2 regions of the Daeguia caeni genome follow, and region 2 is predicted to be linked to the other one. Evidence: riboswitches for the same ligand, from Rfam matches in the RefSeq annotation. Region 2 holds a riboswitch; the other holds the start of a gene.

Region 1 (11,351 bases), on a different contig from region 2:
GGCGAACCGCTCAGTGTTTTCAGTTGCTCAATGCCATAGTTGGCAGAGAATGCCGATCCACAGCTGCCACGTCCTGCCCTTGACCTGTCTCACAAGACGTCGTACCACGCCTTGCAAGCGAACCTGACTGCAACGGCTCGGAAAACTGATCTGACCGGGAAATCCAGGCGCCCCAGCCAGTTTCCCCAATTACAGGTTGGTGCAAGATTCCATGAAAAATGGAGCGTAAACCCTTTTATAAGGACAATCTATTTAATAACCTCATTCGATTTCGTAATGGAATCAACCATATCTGTTCATGGGATAAGTACTCTACATTGTACAAATGCAGGGGGTCCAAAATACGCCTTATTCAGCGAGAATCATGGATTCGACTTGACGAGCTGATTTCATAAACTACTCCTGAAACGAATTTTGAAAATGAATTGGTCGTGACAATAACCAGGTTAAGCATAGACACATGAGCATGGACATTTCCCAGCCACACAGCGCGACCGGTCCAGATGAACTACGACCGATCAAAGGCTTCAGGGTTGCCCTTGAGGATATTACGGAAGCGCTTGCCAAATATCGCCTGGCGCTGATCTTCGGCTGGCAGGATGTTGCGCAACGCTATCGCCGTTCGCGTGTGGGCGCATTCTGGCTGACGTTGAACATGGCCGTTTTCGTTTCTGCGCTGGGCGCGATCTTCGGCACACTGTTTCAAAGCCAGATGAGCGACTTCCTGCCTTATCTGTGTTCCGGCATCATCATGTGGGGCTTCATTTCCACCTCATTGTCGGAAGGCTGCAACACCTTCATCAATGCATCCGGCATGATTCTGCAGATCCGGCTGCCATTCTTCATTCATGTCATGCGCACAATCTGGCGCAATCTGATCATATTGGGACATAATATCATCATTTTCCCGATCGTAGCGCTGGTGATGGGCAAGGCCATCACTTTTCACGCCCTTTGGGCCATACCGGGCCTGGTTCTGATCTGTCTCAACCTTTCATGGATGATTCTGGTGCTTGCCACATTGTGCGCGCGCTATCGCGACATGACGCAAGTCCTGACAAACATATTGCAGGTTCTGTTCTATGCCACACCGATCATGTGGATGGAGAAAACGCTGCCAGCGCATGTTTCCCGTCTATTCATCGACGTGAACCCGTTCTACCATCTGATACAACTGGTGCGGGCACCCCTGTTTGGCGTTGCTCCAACCGTGCTTGACTGGTCTGTCGCCATTGGCATGGCCATTTGCGGCTGGATTTTCGCACTGATATTCTTTGGCAAATATCGCTGTCGCGTAGCGTATTGGTTGTAACCATGACACATATCAAGCTGCAAAACGTCAGTGTCGAATTTCCGATCTTCAATTCGACCACACGCTCATTCAAGAACAAGGTTCTGAGTGTTGCTACGGGCGGCAAGATTGAACGCAAGACGGATCGCATCGTCATCATCCGTGGTCTGGACAATATCAACCTTACTCTGAATGAAGGCGACCGCGTCGGCCTGATCGGCCATAATGGCGCAGGCAAGACGACATTGCTGCGCGTTCTGTCCGGCATCTATACGCCAACGCAGGGGCATGCGATCATCCACGGCCAGGCCGTATCGCTGATCAATATCAATCTGGGTATCGATCCGGATGCGACAGGGCGCCAGAATATCCGGCTGCGCTGCGCCATGATGGGCATGACGCCGCAGGAAATCGCTGAAAAGATTGAGGATATCTGCGAATTTACTGATCTCGGCGAATTTCTCGATGTGCCGCTCAGAACCTATTCCACCGGCATGCAATTGCGTCTGGCCTTTTCTGCCTCGACCTCGATCAAACCCGAAATTCTCATCATGGATGAATGGCTTTCCACCGGTGATGAGAATTTCAAGGAACGCGCCAATCAGCGCATGCAATCTCTGGTTGATTCAACCAAGATCCTCATCCTTGCAAGCCATTCCAAGGCGCTCCTGGCAAAAAACTGCAACCGCATCATCTGGCTGGAACATGGCCGCATCAAGATGGATGGCCAGCCGCAAGATGTTCTGCCAGCCTATTTCGGCTGAATGACAGCTATTGTGCCATACAACCGGCGGCCTGTCTGACGACAGCGCCGCCGTTTTGGCAATCTTCATCGCCTGCCGGCAACTGGACGGTGGCCTTCAGTCAGTAGCGCACAGGGCATTTGCAAGCTTTTCGGCCTGTACACGAATATCCGGGATGGCGGTGACTTCCCAATAAACACCCTTGGTCAAGGGGCCGATGGCATAAAGCGGATTGGCAGCCTCGCCCATGGCATTCACGATTTTCAGCTCTGGCGTCACGTCAAAACCGAGATCGGTCTGGTCTGGCCTTGCCAATCCCCGCTCCAGCAGGGAAAGCAGGGCACGGTTGCGCGTGACGGAAAAACACAGATTACCGCCACGGCAATCAATGATGGTGGAGACGCGCAGTTCCGTCACATCATTGCCGTAACGGTTGCGATAACGGATGAGCATATCCGTATCCATCTGCGACACGGATTGCAGATAGCCTGAGCGGATAATAAGCTGGCCAGTCTGGCGCGCCTTGTCAATTCTGTCGGCCACTTCCGGCGCCATGCGGTGGCGGTGCACATCCCACCATGGACGCAGATGGCGCAAGAAACGCTGCTTATCCGCCAGCGAAAGGTGGTGCCACAACTTCTGGCTATGCGGCCGCAATCCATCAATGATGCTGCGCCAGTCACCGCCTTGTTTCGTGGTTTTCCGGATCATGACGCGCACTGTCTGCATAAGCCTTGACAGGGGCGCACCAAAAGACAATTCATCCGCCTCGATCACGGCCGGTACCACGACAGTGTGCCGCGCCGGCAGCAGCCCACGTCTGGAAATGGCATGAATCGGCACCTGATGGCCGCGATCCAGCAGAGACAGAACACTGTCAACCATTGACAGGCCCGTTCCGAAAATCGCAACCGTCTGATCCGGCGCAATGTCGAACATGCCATTGCTCGTCCAGTATTCGCTGACCTGGCTGCCGGAACTGGTCACGGACGGTTCATTACCGGTTGCAAAAATCACGACATCGGCAGAAAAACGCTTGCCGCTTTCCGTCACGACAATCGGCTTGCCAGCCTCAAGCATCGTATCGACAATTTCATCCTGATGAATGACAAGGCGCCTGTCACCTGCATCCAGATAGGACTGCAACAGCGATTCCAGATAGTTGCGATAAAGCCGCCGCGGTACAAAACTCTGCTTTTCCCAGCCCCCTTCACGCGGTGGAAGTCCGCAGGCCTGCAACCAATTGAAGAAATGATCCGGATCATCCGGAAAGGCGCTCATATTGCCAGCGCGCACATTGAGCAGATGGTTGGGATTTTCCGTCGAATAGGCAATGCCGGCGCCAATCTGGCCGGTGAGTTCGAACAGAACGACACGTCCGCCACGCCGCAACAATTGTGCTGCCATGATGACGCCACTGGCGCCGCCGCCGACAATGATGAATGATTTCAAATGCTGGCACCTTTCATCATATCACCAGATCTCCCTGGCCACTTGTAGATCAGCCTCTTCCTTGTTCTTCCCCAGTTCCGGACAGAAGCCGGCTCCCGAGCGGCCCAAATCCCACCAATTTGGTAGGTTCCATGATTGGCTGCTGCTTGTAAAGCCATGCCATGCATTTTCCTGTCTTGCTAATGGCAAAAAGGAGAAAGATCATTCCCGTTTCTTTCCTGCGGCGCAAGGTCGATCTGCTTTTGAACACATATCGTTGACAGTCTATAGACAGTCTGTAACTGAAACCGGGACTGGTATTGAGCCGTTCAACACCCATATCCTAGAACATTAACGCATTCAGATGATTAACCAAACGGCATTTCAATTGTGCCAAGACAGGAATTGAATATGTATCAGGCTCCTCTCACTTTCCTCAAAAAGCGTCGAACCCAATATGCACTGGGCAAGAACCTTCCAATAAGCAAGGAACAGACGAGCGAACTCATTCAGGAAGCCATCAAGCACTCACCTTCCGCCTTCAACTCGCAGAGCTCACGTGCTGTCATTCTGTTTGGCGCTGAAAGCGAAAAATTCTGGAATTTTGTCAAGGAAGCCCTGCGCAAGATTGTTCCTGCCGAAGATTTTTCTGCTTCGGAAGCGCGTATCAATGGCTTTGCTGCTGGCGCCGGCACGGTTCTGTTCTATGAAAACCAGGATGTGGTCAAGGACCTGCAGGAAAAGTTTGCGCTTTATGCTGACAATTTCCCGCTCTGGTCGGAACAGTCGAGCGGCATGGCACAGCTTGCCGTATGGACGACGCTGGCCAATGTCGGCATTGGTGCAAGCCTGCAGCATTACAATCCGCTGATTGATGCCGAGGTTGCGGCTGAATGGAACATTCCTGCTTCTTGGAAGCTGCGCGCCCAGATGCCATTTGGCTCCAATGAACAGCCATTTGGCGAAAAGGACTTCATGGACGACAAGGAGCGTTTCAAGGTTTTTGGCTAACCCCCCATTTCAAGCCAGGGCCGGCTAAAACGCCGGCCCTTTTTTTCGATCGTAAGACAACGCACTTGTCAAAGCGAAACGCCGGCAGCTGGTCGAGCGCAGACTGCAATGCGACAGAGCAATGTTCCCAAACGGCCTGATAATGGCTCAGCCGCCGTGAAACGATGTCTTTCACCAAGCTCCAGACTGTCAGCCTCGTAGATCTGCATATCAAGCGGCAGACCTCAGAAAGATTGGCCTTCGGGATTGAAACGAATGAAAGCAGCAAAAGATTGAGCGCCCTTCGAAGCTCATCTCTTTCTTGTAGGCCACACGAGAATCGGCTTGCCATATTTGTGTTCACCGATCTGGAAAACGACGTATCGGGTGAGCATTCGATAAAATTGCCTTCCGGATAAATATAGAACAGTCAGGGCTGACCGCCCCTGATCTGCCCACCGATAGAGGACGTGCCGAAGGCATCGGCATTCTGACTGCCTTTGGCCGAGGTGGGATGACTTCCTTGCCCGTTTCACCGACAAGGCGCGCCGCATGGAACATGAACGGCGCTTCAAACAGGCTCGGATGACGATCACCCGGCGCCTTCATACGCTCTTCCAGCAGGCTTGAAACTGCCTGGATTGTTGCCAGACTGCCCGCCGACAGCATGACGATCACCCGGAACCGATCAGCTGCGCATTTTTTGAAAATGTAGGGATTTTGTCGAGGCCTGCATTCGTCCACGTATCGGACATGAAAATCAGCCCGTGATCAATCCGCATTCCAACATAACAGGTTATTGGCAATTCCGTATGGCATGTCGTCTATGGTATCTCTCAGGACAATGCACTGCAGAGTCGGCCATCAAACCATCACTGCCCGACATTGATGTGAACGCAAGACTTTCCTCCGTGCCGCCAAGCCTGATGCCGGAGATCAGCGCTGCATCACGACAATCAAGCCAGTTGCAAGACTCACATAGCAGTCATTGGAACAGATATTGTTTGCCGCATCGAACCAGACCCAGCCAGGCCCCCACCCGATCCTCGACCACACCGCTTGCCGTAATGACAATCCCGGTGACGTGGCGGTGATGCTGGACAGGGTCAGTCCTGTTGCCGAAGCCATCAATATGGCTCACTTCCTGCACGCCACCTTCAAGCGCGGCATCTCATTTCAGTACACTCTGCCGGGAACGGAGAGGAGATGCAGCCTTTGCACGGCATCGGGAACCGGGTATCCATAGGAATAATGCGAAACATGCCGGATATTGAGCAGCATGGCGTCTTCTCAATAGAAATTGCAGGCTTCGGCGATTTCATTGCCGAGCTGATTGTTGTCCGGATGCTGCTCATCAAGCCAGCGCTTGAGAAACTCATGAGGTTGGCGGAGCTCTCCGCCATGACTAATCAGTTCATCAACTGGCTTCACTGGCGCCCCTCTTTTTGCCTGTCATTGTTCAGCAGGCAATTTGCGGAATGCAAGCGGTGAAATAGTACAATTGCGCAAAACAGGCTTGCAGATTGCAGGCAGCACAAGCGTATGAAGATGAAGTCAGTGGATGGTCTGTTACGAAAGAGACCTTACGCTGCCATGTATTATACTATAATCTCAATGTTATATTTAAGTTTATAAAACCATTGCCGTAAGGGTTGCACGTCGTCTCCCGCGCATGAAACCGTTCGCTCCGGTATATTGTGAAGGACAGGAACGCCTTGCCTCATGCCGGACGATGCGCCTTCACCACGACCGGATCCGTTTCAATCCGCCCTGCCCCGATCAGATCAAGGCAATAAGGTATCGCAGGGAAGACCGCCTGCAGGGTGAGCGCAATGGAAGCCGGCTTTCCGGGCAGATTGAGTATGAAACTCTTGCCGCGACTGCCTGCCGTCTGGCGCGACAGGATGGCCGTTGGTGTCTGCTCAAGGCTCACACGGCGCATCAGCTCACCAAAGCCCGGCAACTCCTTGTGCAGAACCGCCTTCATGGCTTCAGGCGTTTCATCGCGCGGCGAGGGACCTGTACCACCCGTGGTCAGGATCAGGTCGCAGCCGACATGATCGCAAAGCTCAATCAGCGTATCACGCACCGATTCCATACCATCCGGAATCACCCGCCTGACAATGTCATAAGGTGTTATGACAGCTGATCTGATCCATGCCTCGATTGCCGGGCCGCTCAGGTCTTCATATTCCCGCCTGCTTGCCCGATCTGAAACTGTGACAATACCGATTCTGACGCGCACCTTTGCCTTCCACACTACTGTTCGACAATTGGCAAATTTATTTCGTTAATTGTTCATATTTCCGCAAACAATAGGCTTGCATTATGGCATTATTGCTGCCATAGTTCCATCTGCGTCGGCGGATTGATGCCATGCATTGTGACAATACCGCAAGAGTGCTTTATAAATAGTTCCAGAGTTTCAATAAGATGCCGTTCTCCAGAGATTTCTATCTCGGCCGATTTACCCCTGAAGAACTCAATGACCTGCAGTCTGCCTATCTGCTCTCCTGTGAGAGGCTGAATCGTTGCGCCATTACCTCACCCTTTCGCGATGAAATGGCGCGTGAGATTACCCAGATTTTTGAATGCGGCATCAAGGATCCGGCAAGGATTGCCGAAATCATGGTCAAGGTGGCAAGCGTCAAGCACAGCCAGCCCAGAGAGACCGATAGCAACAGCACGATCGCACCGCCAAAATCACTGTGACAGGCCAGTGACCAGCCTGTTTGAGCGCCTGATCCGATCAGGCATGGCGCTTTGGCCTGCCGCGCCGCAATGTGAAAAGCTCAAACCCCACAGCCATTTCTGCCACGTAAACTTTGGATTCAGCATTTCCCGGTAAGCTTCTGTCAAGAATTGGGTTTTAACCAATATTCTCCTTTGTTGCGTACGGGTAAAAATGCGTAAATCGGTTGTTTCCGCTCTCATTGTCTCCAGCATGGCGCTTGCCGGCTGCACATCCAGTTCAGGCGTGGACGGGCTGATGATGCAGGCTGGAACTTCGGCGGAAACAACGGGATCCGTTGTGCGCCCCTCAGTCCCCGTGGCTGCAGCCGAGCCTGCGCCACAGCAGACAGCACCAGACAGCCCGTCCCTTGCCTGGGCTGGCCCGGTTCCGCAAGCTGCCCAGTTCAATGCAGCCCCGCCTGCCGTCGTGCCGCAGCCAGCACAGCGTCCGCAAAATGTCGTTGAAAAGCCGATCAAGGTATCTGCGTCCCAGATGTCAGCCTATCCGGTCAGGCGCCTGAGCCGTGAAACGCGGCACAAGATCTATGCCCATCGTTTCCGCGATGCAAAGCCCATCAATTTCGGCAAGGCCTCGCCCTTGCGCCATCCGGTGCATGGTGTCGATGTCTCACGCTGGCAGGGCAATATCGACTGGGCGCGCCTGCGCACACAGGGCGCCAATTTCGCCTTCATCAAGGCCACCGATGGCGGCGACCATCTCGATCCGATGTTCATGAAAAACTGGCATGCCGCGGATGCGGCCGGCATCAAGCGCGGCGCCTATCACTTCTTCTACTGGTGCCGTTATGCCAGCCACCAGGCAGACTGGTTCATTCGCAATGTGCCGAAGGATCCGAACGCCCTGCCGCCGGTGATTGACGTTGAATGGAACGGGGATTCCTCGTGCAAGCGCCGCTTGTCTCGCGAACAGGTGCTGGAAAAGATGCAGGTCTTCATGGACAGGCTCGAAAAGCACTATGGCAAGCGCCCGATCATCTATACGACGCCGGATTTCTACCGCGACAATCTGGAAGGCGCGTTTCTCGACTATCCATTCTGGTTGCGCGCCGTCAAGGAACATCCAAGCAAGGTCTACAAGGGACGCCGCTGGCTGTTCTGGCAATATTCCGGCTCTGGCCTGTCACATGGCGTGAACGAGAAGATTGATCTCAATGTCTTCTATGGTTCGGAACATGACTGGCATCGCTGGCTTGCCCGCGTGACCGGATAATCTGCTTGCCTGCCGATCGGGCGGAATCATAAAGCCGGACGGATCGCCCGCCCGGCTCTTTTGTTCATTCCCGACCGATTCTGGCCAGATCATAAGGCGTTGACTGGTACATCTCGTTGATCCAGTTGCCAAATAGAAGATGTGCATGGCTGCGCCAGCGATTTTCCGGCGGCCTGGTCGGATCATTGTCCGGGAAATAATTGGCCGGAACCGGCGTGTTCGGCTCAAGCTGGACATCGCGGAAGTATTCGTCCGACAGCGATGTCGTGTCATATTCGACATGGTTGAACATGTGCAGCGCGCGATGACGCGGATCATGCAGCAGGCAAAGCCCGGTCTCGGCACTGTCAACCAGAATCTCCAGGCCGCTGTCCTGCGGAATATCGGCCTTGCGCACTTCCGTCCAGCGCGAGACGGGAATGGAAAAATCATCTGAAAAACCACGCAGATAGGGCGAGCTTGGCGCCAGATTGCGCTGACGATAGATGCCGGAGGCCTTTTGCGGCAGCTCATATTTTGGCATGCCGTGAAAATGATGCACCGCCGCCTGCGCGGCCCAGCAGATCGTCAGCGTGCGATGCACATTGGTCTGCGTCCAGTCAAACACGCGCTGCATTTCGTCCCAATAGGTCACGTCCTCGAACCGCAGACGCTCGACCGGCGCACCCGTGATGACAAAACCGTCAAACTTCTCGCCCTTCACCTCTTCCCATGGCAGATAAAAGGAGAGCATGTGATCAGCCGGCGTGTGACGCGCGACATGGTTGGTGATGCGCACCAGAGTAAGCTCCACCTGTAGGGGCGTAGCACCAAGCAGGCGCGCAATCTGCGTTTCGGTGGTCACCTTGTTCGGCATCAGATTGAGCAGGCCAATCCTGAGCGGACGGATATCCTGACGAATGGCATCCGCCTCACGCATGACCATAACACCCTCGGCTTCAAGCACGCTGGTTGCAGGCAGGTCATCAGGTATCTTGATCGGCATGTTGCGTCTGTCCTTGTTTTATTGGTGCAGACGCCTGTGGCTTGATCCGTATAATTGCCGGCTGGCCACATCCTCCCTATCGGGAGTACCACCTTGCCCGGAATGGCAGGTTGGCGTTGGGCGTCTCCCCAACTCTTGATGTTGCATCCCTTCTAATCAAACTTGCGCCAACACGCAACCGGAATTGCATCCTTGCGACCGGCAAGCTGGTACAGTCTGCTTTCCCGGCAAGCGAATTCGCAAAATCATTGCTTGCCTGCGCTGCGCCCTGCATGGGGAAGCGGCCCTTCCCCCGCCCTGCCTGCCGATGATGCCTGTGCTCGCTTTCTGTGCTACAATGGTCCTGTCCCGCATTCCGGCTGCGGCAGGCGGGCATGAAGCGCCATGAAATACATAAAGGCGCAGGGAGGATTGAACATGAGCAGCATTTTCTTCTGGATGGCACTCGTTCTGGCCCCGATCCTGATCGGCACGGCTTTTGCCTATGTGCGGCACATGCGTCACGAGGATGATTTCTGAGCTGGGAAGCAGCCTCATCCGACGACAAGGCGGCTGTCTGCGTATAGCCTGGCCTGCCACGCGCTCAATTCCATCCCTGTCATGGCCGCTCATTGACCGGTTATGACAAGTCAAAAGGCTACAGCGTTTCATGCTCCGCGCGCAGGCAAACCGCCTTTTTCTTTCACAAGCTTGACACGAACCAATGATCGCGATCTGCTCATTTTTCAAATGACTGCAGTTCATATTGTCATGAAACCTATTTGTGAGGGAAACAATGTCTGGTTCCATGCGCCAGTTCTTTCTGTCGATCGCCATCCTTGCCTTTTGTGCAATCGGCATCAGCGTTTCCCAAGCTGCGGAAACCCGCAAGGTTGTTACGACGGATGACAGCGATTATTTCGGCTTTGATCTGCGCACCCAGAAAAATGTGACGCTTGACCAGTGCAAGACGGCCTGTCTTGGCGACAATGCCTGCCGCGCCTTCACCTATAATGTGAAGGCGAAATGGTGTTTCCTGAAATCGGATTTCAACACGCTCAATCCGGCACCCGGCTCTGTTGCCGGCAAGGTCGTCACCGTGGCCGCCGAAGCCGATATGGGCGCCCCGCCTGCCCTCGGCTTCCTTGCCGATAATCTGGTTGCAGAGGCCCGCCGCTATACGGCAGATCTTGCCAGGACGGACAACGCCCTGGGCCGTGGGGAAAATCTGGCCGCCGCGCGCGAGGCGCTTGCCAATGGCGATCCACGCAATGCCATGGCCTATTATGCCGCCGCAGCAAACAGCTCCCCGGATGACAGCAGGATCTGGATCGAGCTTGCGCGCGCCATCATGGCGACAGAACCGTCGAACGACCCGGAAAAGGCCAGATTACAGCGCAATGCCACTTCTACCGCATGGCATGCTTATCAGACCTCGCGCAGCCGCACCGACCGCGCTGCCGCACTTGCCCTCATGGCAGAAGCGCTGGAGCGCCGTGAGCTGTCTCGCCCTGCCCTGCAGGCCTATGAAGCCAGTCTGGAACTGGTCAATTCCGGGCCGGTGCGTGCGGCCTATGAGGATCTGAAAGCGCGCAAGGGTTTTCGCATCGTTGATCACAGCGTTGACAATGACAATGTCAGCCCGCGCATCTGCGCGCAGTTTTCCGAAGATCTGGTCAAGGCTGGCGTTGATTACGCCAGTTTCGTCAAGCTTGACAACAAGACCCCACAGGCCATTGAAGCCAAGGGCCGGCAGATCTGCGTCGAGGGGCTGGAACATGGCCGCCATTATGATGTGACCTTCCGTTCCGGCCTGCCTGCCGCCATTGGCGAGAGCCTGCCAGCCCCGGTCAATCTTTCGATCTATGTGCAGGATCGTCCGGCCTCGGTGCGCTTTACCGGCGACAGTTTTGTTCTGCCTGCCAAGGCACGGCGCGGCATTCCGCTGGTCAGCATCAATATGGATGC
Region 2 (11,351 bases):
CAGCAATCCGGAACCGACGAAAGCGGAACGTCAGCGAACGCGACGGCGTTCGGACGTTGGCTGGAAGGCCAGCTTTGAATGATAGGCGCAATAGGGGCTGGATTCACCCGATTCATGACCGCAGAAATGGAATTCTTCGCTCAGCGGATCGCCGATCGGCCATTTGCAGGTGCGTTCACTAAGCTGCAGCAGCGAAAGACGGCGCGAGATTGGCACGACCACGTCGGAGGCCGGTTTCATCACGGTTTCAGAAACCGTATCCGTTTCATACTCAACCTGCAGGGCCGCCGAGCCGACCGTCTTGGTCACGGTTGCAGCCGGGCGAACCGTGGTGTTTGCATGGCTCTGGCTGCCGCCGACATTGTTGCTTGCCTGCGTGCTTGGACGTGAAGCGGCAGGTGCAGCCGTGTTGACCTTCTTGCTGCGCGGGGCCGTTGTGGTCGTCTTGCCGCGGCCAGAAAGCTTAAGCCGGTGGACCTTGCCAATCACTGCGTTTCTGCTGACGCCGCCGAGCTGTGCTGCGATCTGGCTTGCGCTCAAGCCCTCGTTCCACAGTTTCTTCAGAAGTTCGACGCGTTCGTCTGTCCAGTTCATCGCCCTGGGCTCCAATCGTTTATTCTTTCCGGAATCCACAAGTGCCCGGCATATCCGGGTTAAAACACCATATCTATCCGGGTGACTAGGTCCGCTGCACGAAATGTAGTTTTCTCAGTTGCGAACCTACAATATCGAATGACTCCATGACAAGGGATTGCCCATCAGGCAGATTCCATTTTCATGGTTTTCCCCAACTTGGGTGCAAATGAGGGCATTTCTTTGGTGGTTAATTAAAAATATGCTGTCTCGCAATGAATAGAGTGTGGCATGCCAGCCGGCAATGGCAATTTGTGCGAGTGACTTGCCGGGCTTTTCACTTTTCCGCGACAGGCGGAATAATATGTCCTGAATGGCATGTCGTGCGGCAACAAAGAGCATGCGCTTCATTGACATTTTTCTTTGGAACGCCAATATACTGCGGTGCCGCCCGGAGGGCGGTTTTTTATTTCAGCCGAAGGCCCGGCAGGCAATGCTGAGCTCCGGCGCGGTTCCTTCGGCCGAAGGCCTTTGTCGGTCGGGGAGATCATGTTGCAATTGAACAGCTTGCCGCTCCCGTTGTCGCGCGGGAACGTCAACAGGATATGAGGCTAACGGAGGCCTGCCAGAATGACCGACGCGAAGACCGTAAAACCGCTCTACGACACCTATAATCGTGCGGCTTTGCGATTTGAGCGAGGCGATGGCATTTGGCTGGTGACCGAAGATGGCGAGCGCTATCTGGATTTCGCTGCCGGTATCGCCGTGAATTCGCTTGGCCATTCTCATCCGCATCTGGTCGAAACCCTGAAGGCGCAGGCTGAAAAGCTCTGGCATGTCTCCAATATTTACCAGGTGCCGGGCCAGGAAAAACTGGCGCAGCGCCTGATCGACAATACATTCGCCGACAAGGTGTTCTTCACCAATTCCGGCGCAGAGGCGTTGGAGTGTGCGATCAAGACCGCACGGCGCTATCATTATGCCAATGGCCATCCGGAACGCTTCCATATCATCACCTTTGAAGGTGCGTTCCATGGCCGCACCATCGCGACTATCGCAGCCGGTGGTCAGGCAAAATATCTTGAAGGTTTCGGCCCGAAGGCGCCGGGCTTTGATCAGGTGCCATTTGGCGATGAAGCTGCGCTGCGCGCAGCCATCACGCCGGAAACTGCGGCAATCCTGCTGGAGCCTGTCCAGGGCGAGGGGGGCTTGCGCGCATTCCCGGATGATTTCCTGCGCCTTGTACGCAGGCTGTGCGATGAAAACGGCCTGCTTCTGATCTTTGACGAGGTGCAGTCCGGCGTCGGTCGCACGGGCAGGTTTTTTGCGCATGAATGGGCAGGTGTGACACCGGATATCATGGCTATTGCCAAGGGTATTGGCGGCGGCTTCCCGTTGGGCGCATGTCTGGCGACGGCAGAGGCAGCCAAGGGCATGGTAGCCGGCACGCATGGCTCGACTTATGGCGGCAATCCGCTCGCCATGGCGGTTGGCAATGCCGTGCTCGATGTCGTGCTGGAAGAAGGCTTCCTCGACAATGTGAATGCGGTTGCGCTGGTGTTCAAACAGGGGCTTGCCTCGATCATCGATCGCTATCCCAATGTCGTGTCGGAAGTGCGCGGACGCGGGCTTCTGATAGGGCTGAAATGTGTGGTGCCGAACACCTCTCTGGTGCAGGCGCTTTATGATGAGCACGTGCTGTGTGTGGGTGCGGGGGATAATGTCGTGCGCTTGCTGCCGCCATTGATCACCACGCCGGAAGAGGCGCGTGAAGGACTGAAACGTATCGAAGCGGCTGTTGAACGGCTCGCAATCGCAAATCCGACCAGCAAGACGGCGTAACGAAATGAGCAAGAACATCAAACATTTCCTTGATCTTTCGGCAGTAGCGGCAGACGATCTGCGCGCAATCCTGGAAGACGCCAAGGCACGCAAGGCACGCCTGAAGGCTGGCGAGATGGACAAGCCGTTGGCTGGCAAGGTGCTGGCGATGATCTTTGAAAAGCCGTCGACCCGCACCCGCGTTTCATTTGATGTCGGCATGCGTCAGCTGGGTGGTGAGACCATCATGCTCACCGGTTCGGAAATGCAGCTTGGCCGCAGCGAAACCATTGCCGATACGGCGCGCGTCCTGTCGCGCTATGTCGATGCGATCATGATCCGCACCACCGCGCATGAGCGCCTGCTGGAACTGGCCGAATATGCCACCGTGCCGGTGATCAATGCGCTGACGGATGATACGCATCCCTGCCAGATTATGGCCGATATTCTGACCTATGAAGAACATCGCGGCCCGGTCGCCGGCAAGACATTCGCCTGGATGGGCGACGGCAATAATGTGCTGCATTCTCTGATTGAGGCGGCAGCACGCTTCAGGTTCAATGTCAATATTGCAACGCCGGAAGGCAGCGAGCCAAAGGCAAACTATATTGAATGGGCACGCGCCAATGGCGCAAACATCATGTCGACGACCGATCCGGTTGTGGCCGCAACAGGCGCAGACTGTATCGTCACTGATACCTGGGTTTCGATGGGACAGGAAGACCGCGCACGCGGCCATCATGTCTTCATGCCTTATCAGGTCAATGCGGAACTCATGGCAAAGGCCGATCCGAAAGCCCTGTTCATGCACTGCCTGCCTGCGCACCGCGGTGAAGAAGTGACAGACGAAGTGATCGACGGACCGCAATCCGTCGTATTTGATGAAGCCGAAAACAGGCTCCACGCCCAGAAGGCAGTTCTGGCCTGGTGCCTGCAGGGAGTGTGAATTGAACGACAAAATTGGCAATGATCAGGGTGCGTCTGGCAGCAGGACCGCGCATCTGGGCGATTTTGGCTTTGCGGGTGATGATGCTGTCGTGCCTTTTCAGGTGGAAGGGCTTGATGTGCGTGGTCGCGCCGTACAGCTTGGCGCAAGCATCGATGCCATTCTGAAGCGTCATGACTATCCGGAAGAGGTTGCCCGCCTTCTGGCAGAGGCAGCAGTCCTCACGGTTCTGCTTGGGACCTCACTCAAATTCGACGGCAAGTTCATTTTCCAGATCCAGTCGGATGGACCGGTGGACATGCTGGTGGTCGATTTCCGCACGCCGCGTTCCATGCGCGCCTATGCGCGCTATGATGCGGAACGCCTGAAGGCAGCGGTCGCGGCCAATGAAACGCGGCCAGAACAGCTTCTGGGGCGCGGAACACTGGCGCTGACGGTCGATCAGGGGCCTTATACCCAGCGTTATCAGGGCATTGTCGCGCTTGACGGCTCAAGCCTTGAAGAAATCGCGATCACCTATTTCCGCCAGTCAGAACAGATTCCCACAGACCTCAAGCTGAGTGTTGCCAAGTTGGTTGAACGCAATGCGGAAGGCAAGCCGGTTGAACAATGGCGTGCTGGCGGGCTGATCATCCAGTTCCTGCCGGAATCCGAGTTGCGTGCGCGCAAGCGTGACCTGCATGGCGGCGATGGCGATGAAAGCACGGGCGACTATCATCCGGAAGACGATGCCTGGACGGAAGCCCGTTCGCTTGTCGCCACGATTGAAAGCTCGGAACTGACCGACCCGCAGGTTGGCTCGGAACGGTTGCTTTACCGCCTGTTCCATGAGCGTGGCGTGCGCGTCTATGATCCGGTTCCTGTGGTGGATGAATGTTCCTGCTCGCGTGAGCGGATCGAGAATGTCCTGTCCGGCTTCTCGGCTGAGGAAATCAATGACAGCATAGAAAACGGCAAGATCACCGTCACCTGCGAATTCTGCTCAAAGAGCTATGAATTCGACCCAAGGCAGTTTCTGGATAAGTAACTGACTGAAAACATTCATTTTTCAGAAAGACTTAAGGCGGCCCTGTCAGGGAGCCGCCTTTGCTTTATGCCGCTCATGCTGTTTTTCCGCGGTTCCGGACGGAAAACCGGTATCCACTTTCCTGGAACGGCTCCATTAATCAGTTCAGCGTACGCCGCTGCTCTGGCAGGTCGAGCGAAAAGGCCGGAATATCGACCTCGAATATGTCATTGCCCATGCCAAGCATCTGGTAGCGGCCGACCATCACGCCGGATGGGGTCTTCAGTGGGCAGCCAGAAGTATACTGGAAGGAGTCGCCCGGCTCCAGAATGGGCTGTTCGCCCACCACGCCTTCACCACGCACTTCCTCGACACGACCATTGGCATCCGTTATCTGCCAATAGCGCGAGCGAAGCTGTACCGTGCCATTGGAATTGTTGACGATTGTGACGCGATAACCAAAAACATAGCGGTTTTCGTCCGGATCGGACTGTTCCTCGATATAGAAGGGCTCGACGGTGATTTCGATCCCATGCGTTACCGCCTTGTACATGCCAACCCTTTCGGTGATTCCTGCATGTCACAGGCATACCGGACTGGCATGTGCAAGTGCAAGGGCCTGAAACCATGCCCGAAGAACAGTCGGTCTTGGGGCAATTCAGATTTTCACGGAAACGCTGATTGCTCCAGCATATTGTCTTTTAGCGGTTCCAGACAGACAACCTGCCCCCACTTTTCCTTAAACTGCTTTGGGAAAGACATGCGCCCGCAGGTGCAGGCGTTCGGAAGAATCTTCAGCGGGCAGCCTTCAGGGCTTCCTCGACATCTTCCAGCAGGTCATCCGTATCTTCAAGGCCGACCGAAATGCGCAGCAATCCATCCGTAATGCCAAGCTCTGCCTTGGCCTCGTCACTGAGGTTCTTGTGCGTCGTGGTGGCCGGATGGGTGATCAGGCTCTTGGCGTCACCCAGATTGTTGGAAATGCTGAAGACCTCAAGCGCGTTTTCAAACTTGAATGCGGCTTCCTTGCCGCCTTCGAGCTCCAGCGCGATCAGTGTCGAGCCGCCGCTCATCTGACGCGCAATGATTTCAGCCTGCGGATGGTCGGGACGCCCCGGATAGATCACACGCTTGACGCCCGGCTTGCCGGCCAGGAAATCGGCAATCGCCTTGGCGGATTGCGCCTGCTGGCGCACGCGGACTGGCAGGGTTTCCAGCCCCTTCAGCATGATCCATGCATTGAACGGGCTCAAGCCGGGACCCGTATGGCGGAAATAATCCTGCAACTGGGTTTCGATCCATTCGCGGTCCGACAGGATCACGCCGCCAAGGCAGCGGCCCTGACCGTCAATGTGTTTGGTCGCCGAATAGACGACGATATGAGCGCCAAGTTCAAATGGGCGCTGGAACATCGGCGTGGCAAACACATTGTCCACGATCAGCCTTGCGCCTGCTTCATTGGCAATTTCCGCCACCTTGGCAATATCAATGACTTCAAGTGTCGGGTTTGACGGGCTTTCAAGGAACATGACCTTGGTGTTCGGACGCACCGCAGCCTTCCAGTTTTCAATCTTTGAGCCGTCAATGATCGAGATTTCCACGCCATAACGCGGCAAGAGCGTCTCAACGATATAGCGGCAGGAGCCAAACACGGCACGCGCCGAAATGACGTGATCGCCAGCCTTCACCTGACAGAGAATGGCGGCGGCAACAGCGGCCATGCCCGATGCTGTGGCACGGGCCTCTTCCGCGCCTTCCAGCGCGCACATGCGCTTTTCAAACATGTCGGTCGTCGGGTTGGCATAACGCGAATAGATGAAACCCGGATCTTCGCCCTTGAAGCGGGCTTCTGCCGCTTCGGCGTTCGGATAGAGAAAGCCCTGTGTGAGGAACAGGGCCTCGGACATTTCCGCAAAGCCGGAGCGGAGCGATCCGGCATGCACCAGATCAGTTGCGGGGCGGAACTTGCGGGTCGTCTTCTTTGTCATTTGTCCAACCTGTTGAAAGCTGGTCGGCCGGGGTGAAAACCTCGGCGGCCAATAAAAAACCGGCTCTGCGAACACGCAAGAGCCGGTTTGGAATCCGCGGCCCTTTTTAGCGAATTCTTTAACGTGGCTGCAAGCCGGCCGGCAAATCACCACGGAATGACATTCCTTTATGCCTGTTGCCGGGGCGCGTCAATGCCTGTCAGGCCCATCCATAGTTGTAGAAGCAAATGGCTCAGGCGAGGCATTTGTCGCTATTTCCTGCGGAAATCCGGGATTGGCACGCGCATGATCGATCGTTTAATGCTATGGACGGTTGATTATCATGAAATTCGCAAGTCGATTTCAGTGTGCAAGCTGTAACGGAGTTAAGGGTCGATGGCGCCAAGAGAAGCGGGAATTCTGGCAGACGCGGATATTGCTGCCCTGTTTGAAGGTGGTGCACTGTCGACGGCGCGTCCGCTTGATAAGGATCAGATCCAGCCTGCAAGTCTTGATCTGCGTCTTGGCGCCAAGGCCTATCGCGTGCGCGCCTCCTTCATGCCGGGGCCGGGAACGCCGGTGGTCGACAAGCTCGAACGGCTGAAACTGCATGAAATCGATCTGACAGCCGGCGCCGTGCTTGAGACCGGCTGCGTCTATATCGTGCCGCTTCTGGAAAGCCTGGCCCTGCCATCCGAGCTTTCTGCTTCGGCAAATCCGAAAAGCTCCACTGGCCGGCTTGATATCTTCACCCGCGTGATCACCGATGGTGCGCAGGAATTCGACAAGGTTCCTGCAGGCTATACGGGGCCGCTCTATCTCGAAGTCAGCCCGCGTACTTTTCCGATTGTGGCGCGCACCGGCTCGCGCCTGTCGCAGATCCGTTTCCGCAAGGGCCGGGCACAGCTGGACGAGGTTGAGCTTGCCGAACTGCATGGCCGGGAAATTCTGGTTGCCGCCGAGCAGCCCAATATTTCCGGTGGAGGCATTGCGCTTTCGGTTGATCTCTCCGGCGGCCCCGAAAAGCTGATCGGCTATCGCGGCAAGCATCACACCGGCGTGGTCGATGTCGACAAGCGCCGCGCCTATGATGTGCTGGATTTCTGGGAGCCGATTTTCGACCGCGGTTCGCGTGAACTGGTGCTTGACCCGGATGAATTCTACATCCTCGTCTCGCGCGAGGCCGTGCATGTGCCGCCGCTTTATGCCGCCGAAATGACCCCGTTCGATCCGCTGGTTGGCGAGTTCCGCGTCCATTATGCCGGTTTCTTCGATCCGGGCTTTGGCCATAGCGCAGCCGGAGGCTCAGGCAGCCGTGCCGTTCTGGAAGTGCGTAGCCATGAAGTGCCTTTCATTCTCGAGCATGGCCAGATCGTTGGCCGTCTTGTCTATGAGCACATGCTGAATCGTCCGAAGGCGCTTTATGGTACCGATCTCGGTTCCAACTATCAGGCACAGCAGCTAAAACTGTCCAAACATTTCAAGTGATTGTCGTTGTTGCGCAGCCGGTCTGCGTCAGATGGCATTGGTCATGGGTGTCATGCACAGCGGTAAGGTGACAAATTCTGAAGCCGTGCAGCGTCGGCTTTCTGTTGGTATTGTCGTTCTGCCGGGCTTTACGCTGACGGCCTTGAGCCTGTTTCTTGATCCGTTTCGTCTTGCAGCCGATGATCGCGATCAGAGCCGACAGATCCGTTGTGCGTGGAAAATCTGCACGTTGAGCGGCGGGCCGGTTACATCGAGTTCGGGCATTGTCGTTGAGCCGACCGCCCCTTTGGGTGAGCTTGATGAATGCGATTATATCGCCATTGTCGGCGGCCTTCTTACGCAATACCAGCCGCATCAGCAAACGGTAATCGATTTCATCAAGCGGGCCGATCGCCGCGGCAAGGTGATTGTCGGCCTGTGTACGGCGGCCTTTTTTCTGGCTGAAGGCGGCCTGCTTGCTGATCGCAACTGCTGTGTCAGCTGGTTCCACCGTGATGATTTTCTGGAACGCTTTGACGGCTATACCGCCGACACGGCAAGCCTGTTTCACCAGAGTGGGAAGCATTTCACCTGTGCGGGTGGATTGGGAGCGGCAGCTCTTGCCCTTTCCATCATTGAGAATGAAATCTCGGAAGAATTGGCGCGTAAAAGTGCGTCCATCCTGCTCATTCCCTATGAAATGGTACGGGCCGAACAGCCAGCCCTGAGTTTCAGCGGGGTGCGTTCTCCGATCGTGCGCAGGGCCATTCGCATCTTTGAAGAAACACTGGAAGAACCTGTACCCATGGTTACGGTGGCGCGCAGGTTGGGCATTTCGGTGCGCCAGATGGAGCGCGCTTTCAAACAGGCCCTGGGGCGTACGGCTTTTGAGGTGCGCGAGGAATTGCGTGTCAGGCGTGCCAAGGAACTGCTCGCAGACAGCGAAATGACCCTGCTGGAAGTGGCGGTTGCCAGCGGTTTTACCGATACACGCAGCATGAACCGTTCATTCCAGCGGCAAAAGCAGAAAGCACCGCGGACATTTCGCAAGCAGTCCATTTCCTGACCGCTTGCAGAGCTGCCCTGAACCGCCTATTTCTGGAGCATGGTCGCGCTGAAGCCGCGTCGTTTGACAGGAGAAATTGATGTCTGATGGTGTAAACCGTTTTCTTGGCGACACGCCCGGACGTGTTCTGATCAAATTGATCCTGATTTCGCTGGTTGTCGGCGTGGTGATGAGCGCCTTCAACTGGACGCCCTATGATATTCTCTGGGGTATCCGGGATTTTGTCCTGCGCCTTTGGAATATGGGCTTTTCTGCCATCGCACATTTTGTCGATTATCTCATTCTTGGCGCGGCAGTGGTCATTCCTGTCTTTATTTTGCTCCGAATCCTCAGCTACCGGAAGTGATCCTGACATTTTCTCAATGTGGTTTCACGGAACAAGATGCTGAACAGAAATGGTTTTGGGCTCTCCCGGCGCGGCTTTCTCATTCTTGCCGGCGCAGTTTTGGGTGCGGGCGTCATGCCGGCCTTGAGCGCGGCTGATGATCCGACCACACTCTTCAACCAGATCCGCAAGGCACATGGCCTTGGCCCGGTGGCAACCGATGCGCGGCTTGAGGAGGCAGCGCTTTATCAGGCAAGGCGCATGGCAAGCTTCGACGAGATAGGCCATAGTGTCGGCTGGGGCAACGGCTTTGTCGCGCGCCTGCGCAAGGCCGGCATTCATGGGCCGGCAGCTGAAAATGTTGCGGCCGGCCAGCCGGATACGCGTTCGGTCTTCGATGCCTGGATGAAATCGCCGGGGCATCGCAGGAATATGCTCGACCCGGAATTTTCCCATTATGGACTTGCCTGGGCAACGCCGGAAAACAGGCCGAACTATATTTACTGGGCGATGGTGCTTGGTCGATAAATCTACAATATTGTTCGTTTTTTACCATGCGCGCCGTCGCGTTCTCACGTAGATAGGACGTGCCTCAGCTTTGGGGCAATTTGCAGAACAACCGGATTGCATGACATGGAAAATGCCCAGCCACTGAAGGGTGAGAATATCAGGCCGTTCAAGGTGACCAACCGCATGGTGCTGATGATCGCCGTGCCGATGACGCTGGCCGCCATCACCACGCCGCTGCTGGGGCTGGTTGACATGGGCGTCGTTGGCCAGATGGGGCAGGCCGAACTGATCGGCGGGCTTGCCATTGGCGCGCTGGTCTTTGATTTTCTGCTGTCGGTTTTCGGTTTCCTGCGTTCCGGTACCACCGGCCTTGTGGCGCAGGCCATGGGCGCAGGCGATGCGGTCGAAGAACAGGCAATCTTCTGGCGTGCCATCATGATTGCGCTTGCCATGGGGCTTGCCTCGATCCTGTGCCTGCCGCTCATTCTGGCGGTAACAACCGCCTTCATGCATCCAACGCCTGCTACCCGCGACGCCATGGCAACCTATGTGTCGATCCGCATGCTGGCAACGCCAATGGCGCTGATCAATTATTCCATCCTGGGTCTGGTACTGGGGCGCGGGCAGGGCGTGCTGGGGCTTGCGCTGCAATTCCTGCTTAACGGCATCAATATCGTGCTCAGCCTCTATCTCGGTCTGAAACTGGGCTATGGCATTGCAGGTGTCGCCTGGGGCACTGTCACGGGTGAAACCGTTGCAGCCCTTGTGGGACTTGTCATTGTCGTGCGCCAGTTTGGTAGGCAGACAGCAGCGCGGCCGGATCGTCGCCGGATTTTTGCCAGGGATAGGCTGATCCGCATGTTTGCGGTCAATCGCGACATCATGATCCGCTCCATTCTGCTTTTGACCGGCTTTGCCTTCTTCACCCGTGCCGGCTCTGATCTCGGGCCGGTAACGCTTGCCGCCAATGCGGTTCTGATGAATTTCTTCCTCGTTGCCGGATTTTTTCTGGATGGCATGGCGGCAGCTGCCGAACAGATCGTTGGTCGCTCGATTGGCGCACGTTACAGCCCGGCGTTCAAAAACGGCGTCAGGCTCACCTTCCTGTGGGGGCTTGTCATGTCGGGAACGGTTGCGGCCCTGCTGCTGATCTTTGGCGATCCGATCATTGCGCTTTTGTCCAAGGCGCTTGACGTGCACAGGGAAGCCTTGCGCTATCTGCCCTGGGCGGCCTTGACCGGCCTGACGGGCCTGCTTGCCTTTCACATGGACGGGGTCTTCATTGGCGCAACATGGTCGCGCGATATGCGCAACATGATGTTTCTGTCGCTTCTGTTCTTCCTTGCCGTGCTGTTCACGCTCAAGCCTGTGATGGGCAATCACGGGCTTTGGCTGGCGCTTAATCTATTTCTGTCGATCCGCGGCATCACGCTTTTGTTCGTGCTGCCGCGCAGATACCGCACGGAATTTGCGGTTTAAACCGACCGCGAAGCCCATTCCTTGGTTTCGCGGTCGCGGAAGGCGGAAATATTGTCCACACCTTCGCGTTTGACGGCATCAGAAAGCCCGCGCAGGATTTCTGCGGCAATGCCGGGGCCACGATAGATCATGCCGGTATAAAGCTGCACCAGATCGGCGCCGGCCTTGATCTTGGCAAGGGCGGTTTGTGC

Evidence for each region. A riboswitch is a leader RNA that binds a small molecule or an ion and turns the genes downstream of it on or off. The one in region 2 is predicted to bind S-adenosylmethionine.
Region 1: another riboswitch for S-adenosylmethionine. It lies ahead of ACFO1V_RS05835 (homoserine O-succinyltransferase); the one in region 2 lies ahead of ACFO1V_RS11190 (O-succinylhomoserine sulfhydrylase).

Annotation. Positions count from the first base shown of each region.
Region 1 is NZ_JBHSEL010000045.1:3,580-14,930, forward strand. Features, by position in the region: gene ACFO1V_RS05785 (ABC transporter permease) at 461-1,312, shown strand; gene ACFO1V_RS05790 (ABC transporter ATP-binding protein) at 1,315-2,055, shown strand; gene ACFO1V_RS05795 (FAD/NAD(P)-binding protein) at 2,152-3,486, opposite strand; gene ACFO1V_RS05800 (nitroreductase family protein) at 3,877-4,476, shown strand; gene ACFO1V_RS05805 (Ntn hydrolase family protein) at 4,816-5,124, opposite strand; gene ACFO1V_RS05810 (hypothetical protein) at 5,441-5,605, opposite strand; gene ACFO1V_RS05815 (hypothetical protein) at 5,716-5,946, shown strand; gene mog (molybdopterin adenylyltransferase) at 6,176-6,700, opposite strand; gene ACFO1V_RS05825 (hypothetical protein) at 6,889-7,167, shown strand; gene ACFO1V_RS05830 (GH25 family lysozyme) at 7,361-8,419, shown strand; gene ACFO1V_RS05835 (homoserine O-succinyltransferase) at 8,484-9,404, opposite strand; SAM-I-IV-variant riboswitch at 9,445-9,551, opposite strand; gene ACFO1V_RS05840 (alpha-2-macroglobulin family protein) at 10,192-11,351, shown strand, end outside.
Region 2 is NZ_JBHSEL010000111.1:9,471-20,821, reverse strand. Features, by position in the region: gene ACFO1V_RS11220 (GcrA family cell cycle regulator) at 31-594, opposite strand; gene ACFO1V_RS11215 (hypothetical protein) at 721-984, opposite strand; gene ACFO1V_RS11210 (aspartate aminotransferase family protein) at 1,204-2,415, shown strand; gene argF (ornithine carbamoyltransferase) at 2,420-3,340, shown strand; gene ACFO1V_RS11200 (Hsp33 family molecular chaperone) at 3,276-4,367, shown strand; gene apaG (Co2+/Mg2+ efflux protein ApaG) at 4,507-4,899, opposite strand; gene ACFO1V_RS11190 (O-succinylhomoserine sulfhydrylase) at 5,141-6,334, opposite strand; SAM riboswitch at 6,419-6,497, opposite strand; gene ACFO1V_RS11185 (2'-deoxycytidine 5'-triphosphate deaminase) at 6,710-7,801, shown strand; gene ACFO1V_RS11180 (GlxA family transcriptional regulator) at 7,869-8,846, shown strand; gene ACFO1V_RS11175 (DUF6460 domain-containing protein) at 8,926-9,192, shown strand; gene ACFO1V_RS11170 (CAP domain-containing protein) at 9,229-9,699, shown strand; gene ACFO1V_RS11165 (MATE family efflux transporter) at 9,805-11,160, shown strand; gene ACFO1V_RS11160 (quinone-dependent dihydroorotate dehydrogenase) at 11,157-11,351, opposite strand, start outside.